2 regions of the Halobacillus sp. SY10 genome follow, and region 1 is predicted to be linked to the other one. Evidence: riboswitches for the same ligand, from Rfam matches in the RefSeq annotation. Region 1 holds a riboswitch; the other holds the start of a gene.
The links. A riboswitch is a leader RNA that binds a small molecule or an ion and turns the genes downstream of it on or off. The one in region 1 is predicted to bind FMN.
Positions count from the first base shown of each region.

Region 2: it holds a riboswitch for FMN, as region 1 does, so the genes downstream of both, ribD (bifunctional diaminohydroxyphosphoribosylaminopyrimidine deaminase/5-amino-6-(5-phosphoribosylamino)uracil reductase RibD) here and ACJA3J_RS16275 (ECF transporter S component) in region 1, are expected to answer to the same signal.

Region 1 is NZ_CP174345.1:3,176,836-3,181,218, forward strand. Features, by position in the region: gene ACJA3J_RS16265 (hotdog fold thioesterase) at 657-1,052, shown strand; gene ACJA3J_RS16270 (hypothetical protein) at 1,087-1,461, shown strand; gene ACJA3J_RS16275 (ECF transporter S component) at 1,500-2,093, opposite strand; FMN riboswitch at 2,247-2,393, opposite strand; gene ACJA3J_RS16280 (DUF2164 family protein) at 2,603-2,815, shown strand; gene ACJA3J_RS16285 (hypothetical protein) at 2,926-3,204, opposite strand; gene ACJA3J_RS16290 (hypothetical protein) at 3,363-3,539, shown strand; gene ACJA3J_RS16295 (hypothetical protein) at 3,683-3,895, opposite strand; gene ACJA3J_RS16300 (M20/M25/M40 family metallo-hydrolase) at 3,995-4,383, opposite strand, start outside.
Region 2 is NZ_CP174345.1:3,894,532-3,898,914, forward strand. Features, by position in the region: gene ACJA3J_RS19675 (bifunctional 3,4-dihydroxy-2-butanone-4-phosphate synthase/GTP cyclohydrolase II) at 1-263, opposite strand, end outside; gene ribE (riboflavin synthase) at 276-926, opposite strand; gene ribD (bifunctional diaminohydroxyphosphoribosylaminopyrimidine deaminase/5-amino-6-(5-phosphoribosylamino)uracil reductase RibD) at 926-2,002, opposite strand; FMN riboswitch at 2,167-2,317, opposite strand; gene ACJA3J_RS19690 (glycoside hydrolase family 13 protein) at 2,613-4,274, shown strand; gene ACJA3J_RS19695 (OsmC family protein) at 4,343-4,383, opposite strand, start outside.

The DNA.
Region 1 (4,383 bases):
GTACCCACCATCCTTTTTTATTATCACTAAAGCTCCCAATTGTGGAAGACTCAGTTTCGAGACTTTTGGTGAGTGCATGGAGCTTCGGGGAATAGCTCGCTTTCCGCGGGAGCGCGGTGAGCCTCCTCGGACTGCGTCCTGTGGGGTCTCACCAAGCACTTTTTCCCACAGGAGTCTCGCCATTCCCCTCCGCCCCTTTGCCATATAAGTATCTCGAAACCACTTCAATAAATAACGATGCTTTCCATATTAGCTTTTAAATCCTAGAATGTATATTCTACATGGAAAGCCTGCTATAGAGCGCTTTAATACTATAGACCAGGAATTGTGAAAGACACTCATCCTCGGCAAAGGGGTTCGTTTCACGCATACATCAAATGGGATGGTTGGGAAGCTGCGAGACTCCCGTGGGAGAAGGAGATAGGCGAGATCCCGCAGGACATAGTCCGAGGAAGCTAGGCGCTCTCCCACAGGAAAGCGAGTTGCTTCCCAGCCATCCCTGACGCTCAACTTAGCAACGAACCCCGGAAACATCTCTAAATTGAGTCTTCTACAATCCTGCCAGATAGTTGAATAAGTCATTTATGATTTTAGTTCGTAACATGAAGGTTTGACCATTTTTACAATGGGAATAATAAAAAAAGGACGGGATAAAAATGAACAAAACTATGATGAAGAATACATTGATGGAAGCACTAGGAATGGAAGTTCTGACGGCAGATCCGACAAAGGTAGAAATTCGCATGCCTGTCGATCACCGTACTCATCAGCCCATGGGGTTCCTCCATGGTGGAGCAAGTGTGGCATTAGCCGAGAGCGCTGCGAGCATCGGAGCATTTTTAAACATTGACCCTGCTAAACAACAAGTTTTCGGTGTAGAAATCAATGCCAATCATATAAAAAGTGCTCGTGATGGATATGTAAAAGGAACAGCAACCCCGGCCCATATCGGAAAAAATACGATGGTATGGGAAATACAAATTGTTAATGAAGCTGATGAATTGGTGTGTTTATCCCGATGCACCGTAGGAGTCGTTCCATTAAAAAAATAACCGATCTGTATAGTCGAAAGGAGTCACTTTTAACATGTTGAATGATAAACAAAAACAGAAATTCAAGGACCGCCTTTTAGAAATGAAAGAAGAAGCGGAAGCGCAAATGAAAGAATACAAAGAAGATCAAGCTAAAGAAGATTACGAAAACGACCGAACCGGTGAAATATCGAGCGTTGCTGATCATCCTGGCGACCAGGGAACAGATCAATTTGAGAGAGCGAAAGAACAAACGTTTTATGAACAGGCGCGAGAAAAATTAATGGAAGTAGAAGATGCTCTAAAGCGTATGGAAGAGGGACGTTATGGTCTGAGTGAGAAGTCAGGTGACCCCATACCAGTCGAGCGTTTGGAAGCCATGCCTACAGCACGTTATAACGTGGAAGAAATTGAAAACGAAAAAAACTAAGCAAATGAAAAGCGAGGGGCATGGGCCCCTCGCTTTCTTTATGCGGCTGACTGGCGTACACTTTTTTGTTCAATCCAGTCCTTCATTTTCACGAATAACATAATAAATAATGATCCAGCAATGGCTCCTTTAATCACATTAAAAGGAAGAATCCCCGCTACGATCGTCATCCATTTCACATCTGTACTCATTGTCTCCCAACCCATAAACCAGCTGTACGCAGGGAGGATAAGGAAATAATTGAGCACACTCATCGTCACTGCCATAAAGACGGAACCAAAAACCAAACCTAAAACGAGTGATTTCATCGTCTTGCCTTTACGATAGATAATGGCAACCGGAACAATGAAAAGGACGCCGGCAAAGAAATTCGCAACGACCCCTATGGGATCAGAAACTCCTGTAAAAATCATATATAAACCATTTTTCAAACCTTCTACCACAATACCTGCGAGTGGTGAAAATAAAATCGCAGCTAGAAGAGCAGGAATGTCACTAACATCCACTTTTAAATAAGGGGGTAAAAAAGGAAGCGGAAATTTCAAGAACATTAACACCATAGATATCGTACCAAGTAACGCTAGAATGACTAATTTTTGCAGTTTTGATGAATGCCCTGTATAAGAGTCCATCATCGATCTCCTCCTTCATCTTTTCATCGATTCACATCCCAGATGAAGGTAAACGGCCTATAAAAACACATAAAAATAACCCTGTAGCATTTAGGGCTAAGGGTAGTCGTGTCCATAGGAAATAGAGGTAGTGTTAAATCTACCACATCCGTTCGACATCTTCTCCCATCCAGACTTTAACTGTCGGTCCCGGACTTTCACCAGGTCCACCGCATGGTCAAACCATACGGGTCACGGACTTGAAGAATCCACGTTCTTCTTACCGTCGGTCGGGAATTGCACCCTGCCCCGAAGATGGAATCGATATGTTATTGTAAATTTATTTTATACAAAACGCTGTGAGATCGCAAGCTTAATGTTTTGTGACTGGTTGTTTTCTATTCTTTAAGGATTATGTTGATATTCACGAATTTATACTGAATCCTCTTATGGCTTTGTCTTAAATTGATCTCCAACTGTGCAAAAGCGGCTTATACATAATTTTTTTATTAATAAAAGACTGCAATCCAATGATGATTGAAGACATCCATTCCTTCTTCTTAAACGAAAGAGATGAAGAAATATCGGAGTTCGCGGCTGAAAACCTCTTGGCATTCTTCCAAAACTCACTAGCCTCTCACTTTTATAATTATGCTGTAAACGACGCGATCACCGTTCTACAAACCCAATATTCTTCGATCGAAGAAGAAGTTAGTACCCTTGAACGCCCCCTGCATCGTTAACAAAAAAAGGAAAATGCTTTAAAAACATTTTCCAAATAGACCCAACTAGTGCAACTTTTATTAAATGAAAAAGGTAACGACTTTTATTGACGATCATTTCAAAGGCAGAACTATTCCCTCTGGTTCATGTTCATTTGTTCTTCAACTTCCCGGTTATCTTCGGAAGGTTCTTCTCCAAGATCTGGCTCTTGTTCATCCCTATCTATGATCGGTTCATCCAAGTCACGCCTCATATCTTCATCACGATCCATACGATTTCTTTGATTGTCTTGATCATAACGTGTGGGTTGATAGTTGACATCTTCCGGCTCATTTTGATTTACGCCAGCACACGCAGATAAAATGGAAGTGAGCAGCACCACCATTACAATTGTTAATTGCCTTTTCATCTCCTCACCTCCTTGATATGTTTACCTTTTACTATTTGCATGCACAGAAAATCCATACACATAAACGGACTAAAAAAACCATTATAATATCCATCATTCGAGGCAGAATAGTCATGTAACTCCTTTCAAACCATTACTTCAAAAGGAATGATTAAAATATGGGTAGAAGAAATTCATGGTTAGCACTAGGAACAGCTGGGGCCATAGGTGCCGCAGCAATGTATGGGATAAATAGAATGAATCGCAATGGTGGAATGCAGCAAGTTGGCCAAAATGTCCAAAATAGCGAAGTGGCTCAAAATTTACAAAACGCTCTCCCAAAAAATAATCAATAACAAAAAGTGGAAGCCATACTTCGTTGGCTTCCACTTTTTATTATTGTCTTCCGTTCAATTTCAACCTCACACCTTCCTTCGCCGGATAGTGGCGAGGAGTGATGAGAATGAAAATAAAAAAAGGCGCATTCTAGCGACTTTTTTTATGCCGATGGAGACTGCATTTTTTCTGTAGCATCTATAAAGAGACGGAGAGTTGAAGAAACAGTGGATACATCGACGAGACCATCTTCACTATCTTTCACCTTATCGAGTTGCATGAGAAGGTATTCATCATATCCATGCAACTGTAGTTGCCCGGCGCAGATCTTCCCTTTCAACGTCATAATTTGTTGATGCAGTGCTTCCCGATCCATGCAGATCACTCCTTAATATAGAAGATTATATCTGCTATTCTTTCCAATTATGCTTTAAATAAACAAAACACCGAGAGAGACCCCTCGGTGCTGAACAGATTAATCTTCTAGCGGATCCAAACTTTCATTTCCTGTCATATTCTTAATCATTTCAACCAATAAGGAGATCTCTTCTTCGATGTCCTTAACGCTTACAGTTTCTACAGGAGAATGCATATAACGGAGTGGCAGTGAAACAAGACTAACCGGAACGCCTTTGCCGGTAAGTCTCATCTTATCAGCATCCGTCCCAGTCATTCTAGGCGTTAGCTCATACTGCACGTCCATTTCAAGAGATTTGGCTGTGCTTTCAAGAAGGTTGTTAATCTTCCTGTTGATCGGGGCTCCTTTTGCAAGTACAGGTCCCCCGTCTAAGCGTACGTCGCCATGTTTATTCTTGTTGACGCCTGGATAATCGGTAGCAAACGTTACATCACATGCAATCGCCA
Region 2 (4,383 bases), 720 kb from region 1:
ATACTTACGGTAAAGGCCGTCTGATTGGGATCCGAATTGTTATCGACCATAGGTACAAGTTCTAAGTCCTGTGCAAGGTCGTTCGTAATGGGAGCGCAGACAAGCCCTCGACCATGCTTGATCATGAAATTGATCATTTCAGCGGAAGCATACTCAGCAATCCCTATTAAATCTCCTTCATTTTCACGATCTTCGTCATCACATACAATGACGAGTTTCCCCTGTTTTAAATCTTCAATCGCTTTTTCAACTGAATCAAACATCATTTCACCCTCTTATGCAAAGCCGTTGTCGGAAAGAAACTGTTTGGACAATCTCGACTTCGGCTCTTCTTTATTTTGTCCGCTCAAAAAATGAGCTACGTATTTCCCGATCATGTCGCACTCAATATTGACACTGTCTCCAGGTCCTTTTGCGCCGAGCACCGTGTGCTCCATCGTATGAGGAATAAGTGAAATTGTCACTCTGGAGTCATCGACACCAAACACAGTCAGGGAAGTGCCGTCCACAGCGATGGAACCTTTATAAACGAAATATTGGATAAGTTCTTCAGGTAGTTCAATTTCATAATAAACGGCATTGGATTCAGGCTTTTTTGAAACGATTTTACCGGTTCCATCAATATGCCCGGATACTAAATGGCCACCGAACCGCCCGCCTGCAGCCATCGCCCGTTCTAAGTTCACCGGGTCCCCCTGCTGTAGTTCATGAATGTTCGTAGCTCTGTAAGTTTCAGGCATGACGTCAAAAGAGACGGTTTCTCCCGTAAAGTTTGTTACAGTCAAACACACGCCATTGACGGATATACTGTCGCCTAATTTGACATCTGTTAATATTTCTTTAGCTGAAAGGTTCACTTCGAGTGCTTCTGTTTTATTTTTCACTGACTTTAATGTTCCTATTTCTTCAACAATCCCAGTAAACATTAAGATTCTCCTTTTTTAACGGAAACAATTTTAATGTCATCCCCTATTTTTTCAATCGAGACGATTTCAAAGGAGCTTACATTCTTTAGCTGTTGTATTCCTTTTCCGCCCACAGGCGTCAAGGCTTCTTTTCCACCGATTAACTTAGGTGCCATATACGTCACGGTTTCATCGACTTTCCCCGCGCGTACGAACGCATCAGCAATCGTCGCTCCTCCTTCAACTAGCAAAGAAGTGACTTTTTGTTCTCCTAAATAACGGAGAACTTCTTCTATGGAAACTTGTTCACCATGAAGCGGGATGATGGTGACATGTTGATAGTTTTCAAAGGTATCCATAGCTTCTTTCTTCACATGATCCCCTACGAAGATCCATGTTGGTGCCGAGTCGTCCTGGATCAATTGAGAGGAAGGCGGCATTCTGAGATGGGTATCAAGCACGACCCTTATCGGGTGGTGGCCTTCCCCCTCTATTCGTGTCGTCAATTTAGGGTTATCCATCAGCACCGTGTTGATTCCGACTAAGATCGCATCTGAGCGGTGTCTATAATGGTGACCATCCAGGCGTGCTTCTTCACCTGTAATCCACTGACTCTCACCTGTAGAGGTTGCAATTTTCCCATCAAGGCTCATAGCCGTCTTCAAACGGACATAGGGCTCTTTCTTTTGAATGAAGTAAAAAAAAGGAGTATTGAGCTCATCGGCTTCTTTTTTCAACACCTCTGTCTTCACCTCAAGACCATGCTCTCTCATCATTCGAATTCCTCTGCCGGATACTTTAGGATTGGGGTCATTCGATGCAACTACCACTCTTTTTATTCCAGCTTCGATGACAGCTTCTGCACATGGGGGGGTCTGCCCATGGTGACTGCACGGTTCGAGCGTGACATAAATCTCTGCACCCTTCGCCTTCTCTCCTGCCATACGAAGGGCATGGACTTCGGCATGAGGTTCGCCTGCCTTGACGTGAACGCCTACTCCCACGATCTGATTATGCTTAACAACAATGGCAGCGACGGAAGGATTCGGACTTGTCTGCCCAACCGTTTCCCGCGCCATGTCTATCGCAATTCTCATGTATCTTTGATCTCGATCCAAGACCTTCACCACCGTTTCCCTATGCTTAAGAAAAAATAAAAAAACCCTGAAGAAGACAGACTTCTCCAGGGTCGTTGAACGTAAATCGCATACACTTAAAAAAGGGTACACGTAATGCTCTAATTTTTGTACCTTTACGTTTCTACAACCTTCTCCCATCCAGACTTTAACTGTCGGCTTTGGAGTTTCACCAAATCAGGGAGAACCGTGCCTAACACTGATTCTCCGTCGCGGGCTAGGAGCAACATGCTCATTACCGCCGGCTGGGACTTTCACCCGACCCCGAAGGTTTTCAATATACGATTATCTCTTACATCCTAAATATATAGGAAATGACGGGAAAGTGCAATTCTAAGAACTCGTATCCTTTTCATTTTTCAACCCGATCCCTATTGTAAAAAATAATAAAATCGGATAAGATAGATTACATTGGGAAAACGTTTGCACAAAACTGTGCACAAACTCATATACAGCAATATTTTTGAGATAGCTTGTAATGGAATCAAGTTTTTATTTTTATACAAATGCGCAATCGGTTGCATCTGCCTGTAATAGGCATCTATAAACGTTACGAAATGAGGCGAATACTATGGAACGTGTATGGTGGAAGGAAGCGGTTGGATATCAAGTCTATCCTCGTAGTTTTCAAGATTCGAACGGTGACGGAATCGGTGATTTGCAAGGAATGATCGACAGACTTGATTATCTAAAAGAAATGGGCATTGATTTTATTTGGATCTGCCCGATGTACAAGTCTCCTAAAGACGATAATGGCTATGATATCTCCGATTACCAGGACATATTAGAGGAATTCGGGACGATGGAAGATTTCGACCGTTTGCTCCAGGAAGTACACAAACGTGACATGAAGCTGATCATAGACCTTGTTCTCAACCACACGAGTGATGAACACCCATGGTTTATTGAATCAAGAAGCTCTAAAGACGATCCGAAGCGTGACTGGTACATTTGGCGTGACGGGAAAAACGGTGGAGAGCCAAACAACTGGGAAAGTATCTTTGATGGTTCAGCCTGGCAGTACGATGAAAAAACAGATCAATATTATTTGCACGTGTTCTCCACAAAGCAGCCGGATTTGAACTGGGAAAATCCTGATGTTCGTGAAGCGTTATATGATACCGTCAACTGGTGGTTGGAAAAAGGAATTGATGGCTTTCGCATCGATGCCATCAGTCACATTAAGAAACGGCCGGACTTTCCGGATATGCCAAATCCGAAGAAAGAAAAGTACGTCTCCTCTTTCGATATGCACATGAACCAGGAAGGCATCCATGAATTTTTACAAGAGTTCAAAGACGAAACGTACAGCAATTATGACGTCATGACGGTCGGCGAAGCAAATGGTGTCAGTGCCGATGAGGCTGATCTTTGGGTCGGAGATAACGGGAAAATGGATATGATTTTCCAATTCGAACACTTGGATCTTTGGGATCAAGATGCAGAACAGCAGCTGGATATCCCAGGATTGAAAAAAGTCCTCACACGCTGGCAGAAAGCTTTGGAAGGGGACGGATGGAACGCTTTGTTCGTAGAAAACCACGATAAAGCCCGTGTTGTATCTACGTGGGGCGACGACGATGTCTACTGGCGCGAGAGTGCAACATCCATTGCAACGATGTATTTCTTCATGCAAGGAACACCCTATATCTATCAAGGACAGGAAATCGGCATGACAAATATGGCCTTCCCTTCTATTGAAGATTATGATGATGTCGCAGCGAAGAATTTGTACAAGGCGAAGAAAGAACAAGGCATGTCCCATGATGAGATCATGCAGATTCTTTGGAATACCTCCCGGGATAACAGTCGTACGCCTATGCAATGGAGCCGTGAAGAAAACGCTGGATTCACGAGCGGCACGCCATGGATGAAAATCAATCCGAACTACAAAGCAATCAACGTCGCAGACCAACAGGACGATCCCCATTCGATTCTGAATCATTATAAAGAGATGATTCGTCTGAAGAAGCAGCATGATCTGTTCACATATGGTACCTATGAGCTGATTCTTCCAGAGGATAAACAGATTTATGCTTATACGAGAACGCTTGGTGACAAAACCGCTTTAGTGATTACAAACTTGACGAAAAATGCAGCAGCATTCACATCCTCTTATACACTGAACTCGGAGGATTTAATCCTGTCAAACCTAATTGTTGATAAACATGTGGATGTAAAGAGTTTTACGCTTAAGCCTTTTGAAGCACGTGTTTACTTATTAAACCAATAAATCACATGTCTTCATCCGCTTGATGAGAACTAAAAAGGACGGCTACCTTGTGAGTGCCGTCCTTTTTGTCATGTAGTAATGCTTGTATCTGCTTCCATTTCAAGTTCAA